Regions from separate parts of the Leptolyngbya sp. FACHB-671 genome, predicted to be linked through region 1. Evidence: riboswitches for the same ligand, from Rfam matches in the RefSeq annotation. Region 1 holds a riboswitch; the other holds the start of a gene.
The links. A riboswitch is a leader RNA that binds a small molecule or an ion and turns the genes downstream of it on or off. The one in region 1 is predicted to bind cyclic di-AMP.

Region 1 (8,542 bases):
TTGAGACATGAGTTGTAACTCCTTAGGGTTTTTGAGGAAACCCCAAAAACCTAGCCACCCCGCACTCATTCACACGTTGCGCTAAGTGAAAGAACCAAAAGTGATACTTTCACTTTCACGACCTGAAGGGTCAGCAACGGCTTTTTTGACATGACAAGTCGGGGTGGCTAAGGGAGTGTTAAAATTCACCATTAGCCGCCAGACTGCTGTTACCAGTTTGGGGGTTAGTCGCTCATTGCTGCGTCAACAGCTTTGAGCGGCGCTAGATTCTTGGGTTTAGCCGGGTTGCCGTAAGTAAAAAAGACAACCTTAACGTGAGAGCATATCTGAGCGGACGGTATTTAGTCAAATTGATAAGTTTTAAAGTTTTTGAGGGAGTGAAGTGGGCGATCGCCTTCCTCACCAGTATTTTTTCTAGAAAATGTAAATAAAAACAGGTTTGCGAGTTTTAAATCAAGTTTTTGAGTTTTAGACCTGGTTTACGAGTTTTGAATTAGGTTTTTGAGTTTTACAGCCATTCTCCAACGAGTAAGCCATAGCGTAGGGGCAGTTCGCGAACTGCCCTTACAGGGATTTGTGGTTTATCCAAGTGAAAATGGCTGTAAATCAGGTTTCCAACTTCAAAATTAGGTTTTTGAGTTTTGAATCAAGTTTTTAAACTCAGAAAGCTTTAAGAGCAGTGCAAGGACAGGGCTGAAATACAATGGGTAAGTAACTCAGTTTAAGGCAGCAACCTTGGCAAGTAGCTGGTGGGAAATTCAAGTTCTCTGTGATCCGGTTTTGGAAGATTTGGTGTTTTGGCGGCTGGAGGTGTTTGGCTGTCGGGGTACCTCCAGCGAGATTAAGGGGCATTCCTGCCTGACCAAGGCTTATTTGCCTCAAATGCAGGCGCAGTTGTTAGATTTGGCGGCTTTGTCGCTGCTGTTGCGGCAGGATGCGCTGTGTGCCGAGTTGCCGATTCCTGCGATGCAGTGGCATTTGATTGAGGAGGAAGATTGGTCTAGCAGTTGGAAGGATCATTGGCAGCCTCAAGAGGTAGGCGATCGCTTGCTGATCAATCCTGCTTGGTTGCCCAATCCTGAAGCTAGCGATCGCAAAATTTTGCGGCTCGATCCGGGGGTTGCCTTTGGCACTGGGGCACACGCTACTACGCAGCTTTGCCTTGAGTCTTTAGAGATGCGTTTGGGTGAGCCAGGTAATGCCGTGATTGCAGATATTGGCTGCGGCTCTGGCATTCTCTCAATTGGCGCACTGTTGCTCGGTGCAAAACAAATTTATGCGGTTGACAATGACCCCTTGGCGGTGATGTCTACCGAAAGCAACCGAGAACTAAATCAAATTGAGCCACACCGCTTAATTGCGGTTGAGGGCAGCATTGAGCGACTGCCAGAGCTTACATCGGGGCCAGTAGACGGAATTCTCTGCAACATTTTGGCGGAAGTGATTATTGATTTAATTCCGCAAATGGAAGCGATCGTCAAACCCACCACCTGGGGAATTTTCAGTGGCATTTTGCTTGACCAGGTGAAACCCGTCGCTGACACGCTAGAGCAAAGCGGCTGGATTGTTGCAACGCTCTGGCGCAGGAAGGATTGGTGCTGTTTGAATGTACGGCGTTCCTAACGCTATGGAGTGTGTGAATGCATCTGATGAGAAGTGCATTCACACTTTTTAGATTTAGACAAAACGAGTCAACTGCACCCGATAGCGTTCCTTTTTGGTTACGGCGACTTCACCAATTTCCAAGCGCCCTTTGCCCCGAATCGCGACCAGGTCGCCCGATTTAAGCTGATGGCTGGGCTGGGTAACGTCCTTCCAGTTGACCCGCACATCTCCGCCACTAATCATCTCTGCCATTTTGCTGCGTGACATGCCAAACCCAGCAGAGGCAACCGCATCTAGCCGCAAAGAAGCTTCTACGGTCGTCAGTTCTTTCTTTTTGGGTTCCCGAATTTTCAGTTCGCTCAGGTCAATCTGCCGCGTTTTGACGGGAACTGAGCGTACTTGAGTCAGACTCATTTCCAGAAATGCGACCAGTTCGGGAACGACGATCGCCTGTCCGCCTCGTTCTCCCAAAACAATGATGTCGCCCACCTTGTCGCGCACCAGTCCCGTGCCTAGCAGTGACCCCAAAAAGTCGCGATGAGTCGCTGAGTCAAACAGAAAGTTTCCGGCAATGTCTAGCGCGGCGATCGCCACCTGAGACTGATCTAAAGGAATTTCAGGACGAGCGATCGCCACACGCTGACGTTCGGCTTGCGGATAGCCTCCCCAAGCCAGCAGTTGCACCTCAGTCAGCCGTGCAAACATTTGCTGCACTTCAGCTAACTCAGGCGGCGAAAGAAAATCGGTACAGACCACCTCCCAGGTTTTAATAGCCTGATCAGCCTGGTCAATGACCCGTGCAGCGCTGTCTCGATTTTCGATTCCCTGAAGCAGTTCTTCTCTAGGCAGCATAATTGAGCGATCGCCTTAAAGCTCTAATTTTAATACTGTTACAGCTACAGCGTTTTTCCAGATGAATAACACACAGGTAAGGGCGAACGGCCGTTCGCCCCTACAGCGATTTGTTCTAAGAATTGCATCTTCCAAAGAAAAAGGGGCGCACCGCAAAGCGATCGCCCCTCACGCTGGTCAAACTTGACTTGAGCAACAGACTTCGTCAGGCAGCAGCTTATAGACTACTGCTCAGTTCTCTACCTGACTCAGCCCGACAGACGCAGGAAAAACCCCGCTGCTCAAACGTTTGAACAGACACAGCAATGGTGCTGAAGCCTGTTCAGGATCATGATTAGATCGGTGCATTGTGAAAAAATGCTGACCTTTCAATCTCCCCTCAATGCCGACGAAGTTAGCTGACGGGCTAGGACTGAGAGATGTCCTTCTCAATTAACCTCAGAGATAAGCCCCAAATTTGGTTCCTCCGTTCCAGGAAGTGCGTTAAAGAAAATCGCAAGACCCGGATTAAGCTGACCTATTCAGTTTGATGACAGGATAGCCTCTAGTTAGATACTTCGTCAACCCAATGTGTTGAATATGTATTGAATAACTCGAATATGTAACTTAAAAGACAATTGCAGATCGAGATAGATTGGCGATCGCTAATTGGCTCAAACGCCTCAGCCATAAGGCATCTACCGCAAGATAGTTAGAAGCTCACCTGAAACATGTTAATTTATCAAACGTTGTATGAGTTGCGATGGGCATTTGCCCAAAAATCTCGTACTCTAAATGAGTGGTGAATGCATTCTGTAGATTCACTCACGTTTGGTTCTATTTCAGTTCTGTTTTAGTAGTTGAGTGGGAGCCTAATCCAAACCTATTGGTAGGTTTGAAGCGGAGGAACCAATTGTTTATCGGGGCTAATCTCAATATGAGAGAGACACCTTCCAGTCTTAGCCCGTCAGCTAACTCCGTCGGCCTTGGAAGGAGAACTCAAGGATTTGACTAAGCTATCTGTAGAAGTGGTTGTTTAGGCTTACAAGGTTGTAAAACCGGGAGTATCCCTAAACTTGCTAATGCAGCTAGAGTCGCTGGAGTCTCCTCAAGCAGGGTGTTTCTGTTTGGATCAAGTCTATCCAGATGGGTACAGTCCTTCTTTCCTGACCCACCTCTCATTTCTAGTTCACTTCGTGGAGAGGTCAAAGCTGTGAAAATCAAACCGATGTTAGCTCGTCTGCAAGGTACGCTAGGTCAACGCAACCTGGTCGAGCAAATGCTGCTGTTACCAGAGCCAGAAGTGTCTGCGTCAGCTAATTTTCAGTCGCAGGAGCTAGCCCAAGAGTCGATTAATCTGATGGTTGGCTACACGGGTTCTCCTTGCAGCCAAACGGCTCTAGATCTGACTTTTTGGATGGCGCACCAAACTCGTTTGGCGACCCAAAAGCAAGTAACAGTGCATGTGGTTTATGTGGTTGATGAGGTTGCAACCCTAACCAAAACAACTCGATCGAACTCTAAAGGAAATGGTGGGAGACAATTGCTGCACGCTTCTAGAACAGAGCGTTCTAGCACTGCAACGTTGACCCGTCCTGAAACTCCATTTGAGCAAGCAGACCGGATTCTTTGGCAGGCTCGGTGCCTAGCTGAGGAATGGCGCGGGTCGCTAAATACTCACTTGCGGATTGGAAATTGCGCTGAGGAGTTAAAGCAGGTGGCGATCGCCGAATCTGCCGATGTCCTCGTTTTGGGTTGCCGTTCTGTTCGCCATCCTCTAATTTCGCAGTGGTCCAAAAGGTTTCCCTGCGCAGTTTTAGGAATTCCGGCGATCGTCAATCTAGATTTGTAGCTACACATTTTTTACAGCAATTTCCACTTGGATAAACTACAAATCTCTGTAGGGGCAGTTCACGAATCGCCCCTACACCTTACCCGTTCTGAGAATTCTAAAAGATTCAAATCTCCCATTCTTGAAAATTTTAGGAAACTGCAAGACGAGGTAGCTTCTTTGAAGGAAGTCACAAGGAAGCCACAAATCAGGATTCCGAGAACTAGTCTGTATTGCAGCTGTGTTGCAGGAAGTATGGCAAAGAAAACAGCGATAGACGAGATCTCTAAACAAGTCATAGATCTGTATAAACAGATTGATCAGCAGACCCGCGAATTTCAGATTGCTACTCAGCTTCACTGTCCGACGGGTTGTGGTCGCTGCTGCGAAAACCCTCATGTAGAAGCTACCCCTCTAGAGATGGTGCCGCTGGCAGTGGAGCTATTTCGGCAAGGTGAAGCAGCGAAATGGCTGGAGAAGTCGGCTGAGGTGAATGAAACGAATGCCTGCCTCTTTTACGAGCCTGATTCGGACGTACCCGGAAATGGACGCTGTCAGGTTTACCTTTGGCGACCGTCTATTTGCAGGTTATTTGGCTATGCAACGGTGGCAGATCGAGAGGGACAGCCCAGTTTTGCTGCCTGTATGCGCCACAAAGCAGATGTTCCAGAAGCTGTGACGACCATTCAGAAGGCGATCGCCAATGGTTTGCCTGCTCCTAGTTTTGCTGTGTCCCAACAAATTGCCCACCTCGCTCCCCATTTGAGTGCTGAGCGAATGCCGCTCAATCAGGCTCTCAACGTTGCTTTGAGGTGGGTTGGGCTGCGTTTGCAGATGGAAGAACAAGTTGAGCGATCGGACACCGATTCGGTTCAGCAAAGCAGTTAGTCCCGCGTCAATTCCACGTCCCTGCTAGGATCAAGAAGAATGAGTATGTTTCTTGATGAATAGCTATGTCATTGGACAATCTGCGCGATCTTTATCAGCAGGTCATTCTAGAGCGCTATAAAAAGCCTCGCAACCGGGGCAAAACTGATCCAGTCGATCGCTACCAGAAAGGACACAACCCTTCCTGTGGCGACACGATTGAGCTAACCCTGCAACTGAATGACGCAGAAGACCAGATTCAAGACGTAAAGTTTGAGGGAGAAGGCTGTGCGATCGCGATGGCATCGGTTGATCTGATGGCTGATGCATTGCGGGGCAAAACTACTGCCGAAGCTCTGGAAATGGTGCAAAAGTTTCAGGCAATGATGAAGGGCGAGGCAGAATTTCCTTCGGAGTTGCGAAAGCTTAACGTGATGCAGGGCGTTGCTCAGTTTCCAGTGCGAATCAAGTGTGCCAACCTGTCTTGGCATACGGTCAAGGCAGCTTTGGAACTAGCGAAGGACGTTCAGCCTGCTGGGTTTATCAGCAACGAGTAAGATTAAAATTCTGTTTTGAAGGTTGGGTACCATTGTTCCATAATCTTCAAGATATTAAGTTGAAGTGCCATCAAGAATTACAGAAAACATGCCAACCAACGTTGACTTTTTTCAATTTGCTCAATGGGCGGGGATCGCAACCCTGGTATTTGGAGCGATCGCCCTGCTTGGCTTTTTATTCAAATGGGGCATCCGGTTTCGGCTGGTTGGTGCGACAGGTTTGCTGGTGGTGCTGACAGTAGGGCTGTTTGGGCTGGGATTATTTCCCTTTACCCGCACGGTGATTCCAGGTGCGGTGCGGTACTCCACCATTTATGACTCTGGCGCTGATCGGGTGGTGATCGTGGTGCCTCAAACCATTACAGAAACAGAACTAACTGCCACTTTGCAGCAAGCAGCCAGCAATCTGTTTTCTCCCGGTCGTCTCAGTCGAGGCGATGACAAGCTAACCATTCGGGCGCGGACAGTACTACATCCCCAACCAGGAATTTCCCAACCGTTGTACTTAGGGCAAATTAGGCGATCGCTCTTTATCCGCGACGATGAGCAAATGGAAATCAAACTCTACCCCGAAAACTTCGCCCAGCTTCCCCCGCCCGAAGTACCTTCTGAAGTGGAGCCAGCCAGTATGTCCAATATGTAAGGACTTCCTGATGCAAGTGGGAGTAAGGGGAGCGAGGGAACTAGGAGTGAACAACAGCAAACTCCTCTACCCCCAACCCCTAATCCCCACTGTTCTATACAGCTTTATGAAAATTGGTATAAAGTGATTCTTACTAAATTTTTGCCTTTCGCCGCTGATGGTGATGGTTGCTTTGCCTTATGACCCATTCATCCTTGTCTCAAAGTTCGGATGTTGCGAGTTCTGCTCCGCTGTTTACGCTAAATTTGGCTCCTGCTACGGTAATCCGAGGGCAGGACGCACTGGCCCAATCGGGAGAAGCGATCGCCCGTTTGGGGAAAAGACCGCTTTTAGTGGGGGGCGATCGCACCCTAGCCGCCGTACAGCCCTTTCTTCAACCTGTTCTAGAGCAGCGGCTAGCAGCAGCTCAAGCTTCTTACGGAGCAGATTGCAGTGAGGCAAGCTTAGCGGCATTGCGGCAAGCAGCAACCGACCATGACGCAGATCTGATCATCGGGGTGGGCGGCGGCAAGGCGCTGGATGCAGCCAAGCTGCTAGCCTATCAGCTCGATCTGCCAATTGTAACGATCCCTACTTCTGCGGCGACCTGTGCTGCTTGGACTGCGCTGTCAAACGTCTACTCTGACCAGGGTGCGTTTCTTTATGATGTCAGTCTGGCTCGCTGCCCTGATCTGCTGCTGCTGGACTATCGGCTACTCCAGACTGCTTCCAACCGCACCCTAATTGCTGGGATTGGGGATGCCCTGGCGAAATGGTACGAGGCATCGGTGAGCAGCGGACACTCTGACCAAACTTTAGTGATTGGGGCAGTGCAGCAGGCGCGTGTTTTGCGCGACATTCTATTTCAAAAATCGGCGGTGGCACTTCAAGCTCCGGGCAGCGCGGCTTGGCGAGAAGTGGTGGATGCAACGGTGCTGCTGGCTGGAGTGATTGGTGGATTGGGTGGCGCTCAATGCCGCACGGTAGCGGCTCATGCCGTTCACAATGGTTTAACTCATTTGCTTGAAAGTCACGGTACGCTGCACGGAGAGAAGGTTGCTTACGGCATTTTGGTGCAGCTTCGCCTGGAGGAAATGGTGCAAGGCAATCAGCTAGCCGCAACGGCGCGCCAACAGTTGCTCAAGTTTTATGCAGAAATTGGTTTGCCTCAGAGCTTGTCTGATTTAGGCTTAGCGGAGGTGACGCTGGCAAATCTGCAACGTGCCGCAGAAGTTGCCTGTTCAGTCGGGTCTGATATTCATCGGTTGCCCTTTGAGGTTACGCCTGCTCACCTGATGGCAGCAATGGTATCTACAACAGCGCCCTGTCAGGGATTCAGAATTTCAGAGCCAGATGGAACTTCGACCAGGCAAGCGCTGTCCAATATAGCTCATTCTTCTAATGAGGTGCAGGCATGAGCTTAGACTGGATTACCCCCGCTGATCGCCTCAGTGCTCTGCCGCCCTATGTCTTTGCGCGGTTAGATGAACTGAAAGCCCGTGCCCGTGAGCAGGGACTAGATTTGATTGACCTGGGAATGGGCAACCCAGATGGACCAACGCCGCAACCCGTCGTGGATGCCGCGATCGCCGCTCTGCAAAATCCGGCAAACCACGGTTATCCGCCCTTTGAGGGAACTGCCAGCTTCCGTCGCGCCATTACTGATTGGTATGGTCGCCGCTACGGAGTTGAGCTTGATCCCGATGGTGAAGCGTTGCCGCTGCTAGGTTCTAAAGAAGGACTGACGCATTTGGCGATCGCCTATGTCAATCCAGGTGACTTGGTTTTAGTACCCAGTCCTTCCTATCCGGCTCACTTTCGCGGTCCGCTAATTGCGGGGGGCAAAATTCACAGCATCATTCTGAAGCCAGAACAGGATTGGCTGATTGACCTGGGATCGATTCCAGACTCAGTGGCAGAACAGGCGAAAATCCTGTATTTCAACTATCCCAGCAACCCCACCGCAGCAACCGCTCCCCGTGAATTTTTCCAAGACATCGTCAAGTTTGCTCGCAAACACGAAATTCTGCTAGTTCACGACCTGTGCTACGCAGAACTGGCATTTGATGGCTTTCACCCTACCAGTCTGCTGGAAATTCCCGGTGCCAAAGAAATTGGCGTGGAGTTTCACACGCTCTCCAAAACCTACAACATGGCAGGTTGGCGGGTCGGCTTTGTCGTCGGCAATCGCCATGTGATTCAGGGTTTGCGAACCTTAAAAACCAACCT
Region 2 (8,542 bases), on a different contig from region 1:
GAATTTGGTGGGCAATCCATAGCGTTAGGTCTAAGGCTGCTTGACTACTGAAAGAGCCGTTGTAGCCAACAATCAAGTTGATTGTTTTGCGAGATGCAATATTTGACTTTGCTCCTCGCAGCAACAAGATTTGTTTGACCCAGTCTTCTTGCCCCAGAGTATTCTGCAGGCGTGTCAGTACAGTTTCAAGCTTTACGCCTTCTGTTTTTTTCATAGTAGTTGGACTAAAAAGGTTAAGAAATGATTTGTTTTAATCGGAAGGACGGTTTAGAGAATTTGGAGAATCTTGGCTCTATTTATATTGAGAATTCCATTCTGCTTTGGTACTGCATTTAAGTCGAGCTAAATGGTTTTCTACACAGTTCGTCATGATCCCCAGCCATTATTCTTTCGATCCTGTCTACTAGGATGCCTGATCGCAATTAGTTTAGTCCTCCACCATTAGGCTACTTTTGTTACCAAGAGGAGTGTGATGCAGATAACTTTGCGGGTTATCCTACAAACGGTTAAGAGTTCCAGCCAACTGCGAACGAAAACCGCTGTGGTGTCTCACTCCTGGTTGACTGACAAAACTCCTAAAACTATGTATGTATCGTAGGTTGGGTGAAGCGAATGCGTAACCCAACAGAATCTAGGTGAGTGTTAGCTTACACGTTGTTTCACCCAACCTACATCACATTCAGTAAAGAGATTGTGGCTAGGGTGCAATAATCACTAACCGTAACTATATAGTTACTCTTCCACTAAAAGATTCAGGGATGCAGCCCTGCTAAGTGGGGCTGCATCCCTGAATCTTTTGGTACCTACTTTAACTGAGAAGGAAGTAGTTAATAATCGATCGCCAACCCCAACAGGTTAGTCATCTTGGCTGAAGTGCTGATCGAGGAAATTCAGCGCATGGTTTCGCAAGTCGTAGTAGGTGGACTGCGATCGCAGTTCTTTCAGGACGCGGGGATGCTCAAAGGGAACGTCTAGAATTTCACCTATTTTGGCGTGCGGGCCGTTGGTCATCATGATGATGCGATCGCTCATATACAGCGCCTCATCCACATCGTGAGTCACCATCATGACTGCCTGTCGCTGATTCTCCCAAATGTCTAACACCTGCCGCTGCAACCTGCCGCGTGTCAAAGCATCTAGCGCTCCAAAGGGTTCATCCATCAGCAGCATTTTGGGACGAATGGCCAATGCTCTGGCAATACCGACCCGCTGTTTCATGCCGCCGGATAGCTCATCAGGGTACTTCTCAGCTGCCGCATTCAGGTTCACCATTGCAATGTGTTCATTTACCACTTGCTTTTTGTCTGCGGGAGACAAGTGGTCTAGCACTTCATCAACGGCTAATCGGATATTTTCACGCACCGTTAACCAGGGCAGTAGAGAATAGTGTTGAAACACCATCATCCGCTCTGCTCCGGGCTTACGAACTTCGCGTCCGCCTAGCCAAATGGAGCCTGATGTCGCCTTCTCTAGTCCACCAACAATCTTGAGCAGAGTCGATTTGCCGCAGCCGGAGTGACCGATGATGGAGATGTATTCGTTCTCCCCAATATTCAGGTTGATGTCGTCGAGAACCACCGTTTCGCCACCATTCGGCGTTGGATAAGCCTTTGTCACATTTTCGATTACCAAAAACTCTTTGGGTGAGTTTGCAGTTTGAGATGTGTTGGCAAAGTTCGCAGTGGGTTTAATCATGTGGGACTCCTAGTTGCAGTAGAGCGAGAAATCTAGATCAGGAATGGTTTAGAGCCGCAATTCTCAAGACATGAAAATACGAGTGGGGCGATCGGCTCGAATGTCAAAGCTATTCAGATAGCCAACCGGATCACTGGGGTCAAACCCGACGTTGTCAATGAATGCCTCTGGCGGTTCAACTTTGTAATCATCAGCCGGACACTCAATGCCCATTTCTGCGGCAATCTCACGATACAAGTCAGTTCTCCAGGCTTGTCTAGCCAGTTCTTCCCCATTTCTAGGAAATTCTGGAAGTTGCCCCCACCGGGCGGCTTGGGTCATGAGCCAAATGCTTTGCGACTGCCAGAGAAACGTAGAGTGATCATTGGGTACCGTAGAAACGGTCGAAGGCATATCGAAGAAAATAGTTGTCTCGTCAGGATCGTTGACTATCCGCTCTTTTTCGTCAAACCCACCGTAGTTGTAGTTACCCAAGATGGCAGGTCCAGTGAATTTTGTGGTGCAATCAGGCAGGGAGCCGATGTTCTCCTCGGTAATGGCGGTGGGTGCCTGGCAAGTTTTGGGTTTTGCAGCAGTGTAAGATACACCCGTGATGATTTGAGCAACCTCTTGGCGGTTGTTGGGATTGCTGCAATACTGACAGGCTTCGATCATTGCCTTGACCAGCGATCGATAGGTTTTAGGATTTTCCTCAATGAAAGGTTCCATTACACCTAATACGCGGTCTGGGTGTCCCCGCCAAATCTCTCGACCTTGAGCAAAGGTAAAACCAACGCCTTCATTTCCACTAATGGCGCGGGTATTCCAGGGTTCTGCCACCATGTAGCCTTCCATTGCGCCAATGCGAATGTTAGAAACCATTTGGGGTGGTGGCGTGATGATGATCCGAAATTCATCTAATGGATTGACTCCTGCCGCTGCTGACAGATAGCGGATGAAGTATTCATAAATGGAAGAACTGAGCACGACTGCCCAGACTCGTCGTTCTGGAGGCAGACCGCTAAAGTGACGGCGAAAGTCTTGACCAAAGGCTTCCAAGTCACCGTTGTATTCCTGCCAGGGGCGCACACCGCTTTCCCACATGGCTTTGTTCATGGTCATGGAGTTGCCGTGACGGTGAATCGTCATCGCCGCACATAAGGGTGCGTGACGTGCGCCTTCGGCTCCGCTGCGAGCATTGGTTACTGCACCAGAAACCACGGGTGCAGCATCCAAACGACCAAAGATGACACCGTCGCGAGAGGTGCCCCAGCTTGCTTCTCGGTTGATCTTGACGTTTAGACCGTATTTGTGAAAGAAGCCTTTTTCGTGGGCGATCGCAAACGGTGCACAATCGTTCACGGGAACGTAACCAACGGTCAAATTTGGCTTTTCTAATGTGCTGGGATCGACAACCTGGTCAACTGCCTGAGCAGTAGGGGTGAGGATATTTGAACCCGTGCTTCCTTTGACGCAAGAAGCTAACGCCAATCCACTTGCGGTTGCGCCAAATCGTTTAATGAATCTTCTCCGACTCCAGGAAGTGTCAAAAATGTCAGTCATGCTTAGCCCTCTTGCTGGGAATGAGGTGATGCAAGGTGTAGCGATTAATGAAGTTAGATCAGGTCTGGGAGGCAGGGCGGTGTGTCACCCACTCCTGAATTTTGCCAACGATGTAGTCCAAGACCAGCCCTGTGACTCCGATTACAATCACTGCCAGGAAGACAGAGCTCAAGTTGAGTCGATTCCAGGAGTCCCATACAAAGAAGCCAATTCCGACACCGCCTGTTAGCATCTCAACTGCAACGATGACCAGCCAAGCGATTCCTAAACTGATCCGCAGTCCTGTGAAAATGTAGGGCAAGCTTGCAGGCAGAATGATTTTGAGTACCTGTCTCCAGCGGGGCATTTCTAGTACTCGCGCTACGTCAATATAGTCTTTAGAAACGCTTGATACCCCTAAGGCTGTGTTGATGATGGTTGGCCAAAGGGAGGTAATAAAGATTACGAAGATGGCAGAAGGGTTTGCCAGGTTAAAGATAGCAAGGGCGATCGGTAGCCATGCCAGAGGAGAAACGGGCTTGAGAATTTGAATAACGGGATTCAGCGCTAGCATGGCCTGCTTTGACATTCCAATTAAGAAGCCGACGGGAATGGCAACCAGAGCACCCAACACAAACCCAATCAAGACTCGACGCAAACTTGCCGCTAACAACCAGCCAATTCCTAAATTCCCTGGACCGCGTCTGTAGAACGGATGCAGAATGTAGTCGAGGTTTGCGACTAGAGCCTGCCAGGGAGTCGGCATCATTTCACTTCTCAAGGTAGCAACGATCCACCACAGTAGAATCAATCCTGCAAACCCTAGCAGCGGGAGCAATACCGAGTCTCGAACCAGGGCTGGACGCAGCGATCGCCGCCATGTTGCCTGAGCAGCGACAAGAATAATCTGAACGTTGAATTGCAGCAGCATTGAACTCTCCTGAGAGTGCGAGGCGATCGCAGACCAAGGAACGCTGTGCCGCTCGGTAGAGAGCACAAAAAAAGCGTCCTTGCGTGTATACGAGGACACTGAAGTATCGAGCAGTAGTAAAATGCTGATTCTTCAGTCTCCTCTCAATGCCGACGGAGTTAGCTGACGGGCTAGGACTGAGAGGTGTCCCTCGTTAGGGATGAAGAATGAAGGATGAGGGATGAACGAGCAATCTCCCTAACCAACAAGCTTCATAACCGTGCTAACGATAAGCCCCAAAATTTGGTTCCTCCGCTCTGAATTTGCGTTTGAGGCTGAATCGCAGACAAACGCCAGTCCAGATTAGGCTGACTTACTTATTCGATTTCCAAATAAGTTAGCACTGCTCTTTAGGTGCGTCAATGTATCTTTTGACAGACCGAAACAAAAGCCTGTGGCATCACGGTAAACTGATGGTGCAATACTTTTTGATTTTGCTTTGAGTGAGGCTTGTCCTAATGGCGACGTGGGCAATGTGGGGCGGTATCGTAGTGGTCGTGGCTTACTTGCTGGGCGCTATTCCCACGGGCTACTGGATTGGGCGATTGAAAGGAATTGACATTCGGCAGCATGGGTCTGGCTCGACGGGCGCGACAAATGTTTTGCGAACGCTAGGTAAACTGCCAGCGCTGGCAGTGCTGCTGATTGATGTGTTGAAGGGAGTGGGGGCGATCGCCTTCACGCGTTGGCTCTATACATTGCCAGCGGTGGTTGCTACGACTCCTGCATCGATTGATCTAGAAATCTGGGTGCCCTGGGCGGTGACAATCGCTGGATTGCTTGCCATCTTTGGACACAGCAAATCAATCTGGATTGGCTTTAGCGGCGGCAAATCAGTTGCAGCAGGGCTAGGTGTTTTGCTGGCAATGTCGTGGATGGTCGGGTTGGGTGCACTGGCAGCCTTTGGGATCGTGTTGGCGCTGTTTAGAATTGTGTCCTTGGGATCGATTGTGGCGGCGATCGCAGGCTGTGTTCTCATCGTGACACTGAATCAGCCTTTGCCCTATCAGCTGTTGGCGATCGCAGGTGGGCTTTACGTCATTTGGCGGCACCGCAGCAACATTCAGCGATTGATGGCAGGCACAGAACCTCGCATCGGGAAGAAGCTGCAAGAGTCAGAAGACGTGGTGGTTCAGTAAAGCAAAGCATCCCGGGCTCAAACGCACTTAATCTGACTGACTACTGCTGCCACCAGTGCAGTGGGCTCAACTGGCTTAGGTAGATGAAGCTGGAAGCCTGCATCTAGCAATTGCCTGCGATCATCATCTTCTCTGTCATAAGCAGTTAAGGCGATCGCCGGAAGGTGAGCGTGCTTTGCGGTAGTTGGGATCAAGTTTGGGCGCTCTGATTCGATTTCCCGTACCTGACGAATTAGCGCATAGCCATCCTGTTCTGGCATTCTCACGTCGCTGATTAAAATATCGGGCTGCGACTGTTGAATCACTTGCAAAGCTTCATTGGCTGAGGTGACTGTCTTGACGTTTGCGCCAGCATCCTTCAGCACAACAGCTATCCATTCACGGTTGTCTGCTTCATCATCAACTACTAAAACTTGCAAACCCAGGAGGGGATGAAAGGGTGAGAGGTTGGAAGGGTAAATCTCTTCCCATCCTCTGACTTCCTCTTTGTTTACCAGCAAAGGCAAAGTGACTGTGAAAGTGGCTCCTTGCCCTTCGCCTGGGCTGTCTGCTTCAACCGTTCCTCCGTGTATTTCTACCAATTGACGCACGATCGCCAGTCCTAAACCTAATCCGCCGTGACACCGAGTGGTGGCCTGTTCTGCCTGACGAAAGCGATCAAAAACGTAAGGCAGAAAATTTGAACGAATGCCTTCCCCGGTGTCTCTTACGGTAATCACAGCGTTAGTGGCAATGCGCTCTAGTCGAACTTCAATTAGTCCGTGTTGAGGCGTGAACTTGGTGCTGTTAGCAAGCAAATTCCAAACGATCTGCTGGAGGCGATCGCCATCTCCCAATACGAAAGTGGCTGATTCATCTAATACCGTCCGAATTTGAATATTTTTAGCCGTGAAAGCAGGCTGTGCAGACTTGATCGCTGCTTGAATCACTGACACCAGATTGATAGTCCGAATATTAAGGAAAAGCTTGCCCCGAATGATCCGAGAGATGTCCAGCAAGTCTTCGACTAGTTTTACTTGCGCTCTAGCATTTCGCTCAATTGTCTCTAATCCACGAGCAACCATTGACTCATTTAACTGCTTGTTGCGAAGCATCTGCGTCCAGCCCAACATAGCGTTGAGGGGCGATCGCAGTTCGTGAGAGACGATCGCCAAAAATTCATCCTTGAGAGTACTTGCCTGATTCAGAGATTCTGCTTGTTGTCGCAGTTCCTGCTCCAATTGTCTCCGCCGAGCAATTTCTGCTTCTAGTGCCTGATTGGTCATTTCAGCCAGTGCATTCTGCAACCGCGCTGCTTCGAGTTGCTTGCGTTCGCTGATGTCTCGCAGTAGCCAGCGCAACCCCACAGAATTACCTTTGGAGTCAAACACTGTAGTAACCGTTAGCGCTGCATCAAAAGAAGGGGCACCGCGAGGCTGCAATCGAGTGAGCCACTCTGGAAGTCGTTCAACCTGCTGCAATCGGTTCAGTTCGTTCCAAAAAGCTTGATGCTCAGGCTGAGGCATAAACACGGTTAGAGGTTTCCCGAGCAAATACTTCTGCGGCACCTTGAGCAACAAACTAGCAGCATGATTAGCTTGCTGAATATTGCCTTCGGGGTCAGTGATTAAATAACCATCAGGAGCACATTCGAATAGCTCCTGGTAGCGCTGTCGTTCTACTTCTAATGCTGCATGAGCTTCTAACAATTCCTGATTCTGCTGGTTCAGTACCTCCTGAGACATTCGGAGTTCTTCCAGGGAAGTACCCAGTTCTTCCAATGCTTCGGACAACAGTTCTGGATGTTGTAATGAATTGGAGTGAGCGTGTTGTAATAGGGTACTTACTCGCTCACCTAGGGCCCTCGTTTGTTGGCTCAGCCACTCACTGCTTACGTTCACTTTTCTAAAATACGGCTTTAAAGTTGCTTTTCAAATTACCTTTCAGACTACTGAAAATCCCAGTGTTCTCATCCCTCGCTAGATTTGTTTATTGGTGAACCTTTTTAAACTCACCAAATTCTGTTTGATTTCTCCCATATTGAAGCCGGATGAATGGAAGTCTTGTAGAACCCACTGATTGATAACGGCTTTCAGATCAACAAACCACAGGTAGACGCAAACGGTTGTTCGCACCTACAGAAACGATATGTTTTTTATACGGTTAAAAACCGCCATAGCACTGTTTAGGACTGAACCAGCGGGGTATTTTACCCGATTAGCCGCAGTTCTAATTTCCGATCGCCCATCCTTACCGAAATCCCTTTAGACAGATTTCACGACATATCAATTTCTGTAGGGGCGCACTGCGGTGCGCCCCTACTCTTTCCTGGGTCGCACCTTAAAACGGGCGAAACTGTTACCAGAACCTCTTTTGTCCGTTAAGGAGCTATTTTTCCAGTTTAAGGCAATCGTGTCAGCCTAATGTTAGAGCCTACAACTCCTTCCTTGCAAGGGTTTTAGGCTTTTTCTGTGGGTTTTTATTCTCTCGTTAAGATTAAGTCGTTAATTGCGTTTTTGCTCCTTGGGAGCAAAAACGGTTTAAACTGTTAATTGCCTTTTGCTCTTTGCGCTCCAAAGCACATCAGTCTAGCTTATGAAAGAAGTAGAACTTGTGTCCCCTGCTCTGCCTCTAACCCAGGTCAGTACTCTAGCTGCACAAGATGGGCGGCCAGTCCATAGGCTGCTAGCCGAAGAGATTGAGGATTTGGATAAAAGAAGATTCGTGATGCGAAAGCTTGATGCGATCGAAGATATTATTCAAACCTCAGATGACCTCAAGCAGGAAAGAATTCAGTTGTGGGCTGACCGACTGGAGAGGCACCCAAGAACCATCACGCGCTGGTTGGAAAAGGCGCAACAGGACGGACTCGCGGCGATCGCCAGAGAAGTGCGATCGGATGCTGGGCAGTTGAAGGGCAATAAGCGCTGGAAACACTCACTCCAGTATTGGACCGAGTTCATCCTCAATACCTATAACGACGGTGTCAAGGCGAAGCTGGGTATGACTCGCAACTTGACGTTCAATCAAGTGAAAGCCCATGCTGAGCTTGAACTAGGACTTAAAGAGGGTGAGTATCCCTGCCACGTATTTGTCTACGCGGTTCTGGACCCCATCATCGAAGCGAAAAATCGCAAGGTGCGTAATCCTGGACAGGGACCTGGCATCATCATCAAAGTTATTAATGACGAAGGCGAGGAAGAAGATATTGTCGTTGAACGCAGTAACCAAGTGTGGC

Region 2: it holds a riboswitch for cyclic di-AMP, as region 1 does, so the genes downstream of both, ntrB (nitrate ABC transporter permease) here and H6F93_RS30895 (photosystem II electron transport protein, Sll1252 family) in region 1, are expected to answer to the same signal.

What each region holds. Positions count from the first base shown of each region.
Region 1 is NZ_JACJOV010000164.1:18,380-26,921, reverse strand. Features, by position in the region: gene H6F93_RS30905 (hypothetical protein) at 1-9, opposite strand, end outside; gene prmA (50S ribosomal protein L11 methyltransferase) at 736-1,623, shown strand; gene H6F93_RS30895 (photosystem II electron transport protein, Sll1252 family) at 1,678-2,457, opposite strand; gene H6F93_RS34885 (hypothetical protein) at 2,519-2,644, shown strand; cyclic di-AMP (ydaO/yuaA leader) riboswitch at 2,826-2,980, opposite strand; cyclic di-AMP (ydaO/yuaA leader) riboswitch at 3,296-3,437, shown strand; gene H6F93_RS30890 (universal stress protein) at 3,650-4,288, shown strand; gene H6F93_RS30885 (YkgJ family cysteine cluster protein) at 4,523-5,155, shown strand; gene sufU (Fe-S cluster assembly sulfur transfer protein SufU) at 5,221-5,691, shown strand; gene H6F93_RS30875 (Ycf51 family protein) at 5,780-6,334, shown strand; gene H6F93_RS30870 (iron-containing alcohol dehydrogenase family protein) at 6,514-7,731, shown strand; gene H6F93_RS30865 (aspartate aminotransferase) at 7,728-8,542, shown strand, end outside.
Region 2 is NZ_JACJOV010000133.1:77,813-86,354, reverse strand. Features, by position in the region: gene H6F93_RS20240 (universal stress protein) at 1-214, opposite strand, end outside; gene H6F93_RS20235 (ABC transporter ATP-binding protein) at 856-1,695, opposite strand; gene H6F93_RS20230 (ABC transporter substrate-binding protein) at 1,759-3,237, opposite strand; gene ntrB (nitrate ABC transporter permease) at 3,296-4,213, opposite strand; cyclic di-AMP (ydaO/yuaA leader) riboswitch at 4,280-4,473, opposite strand; gene plsY (glycerol-3-phosphate 1-O-acyltransferase PlsY) at 4,645-5,325, shown strand; gene H6F93_RS20215 (ATP-binding protein) at 5,343-7,205, opposite strand; gene H6F93_RS20210 (TnsB C-terminal domain-containing protein) at 7,900-8,542, shown strand, end outside.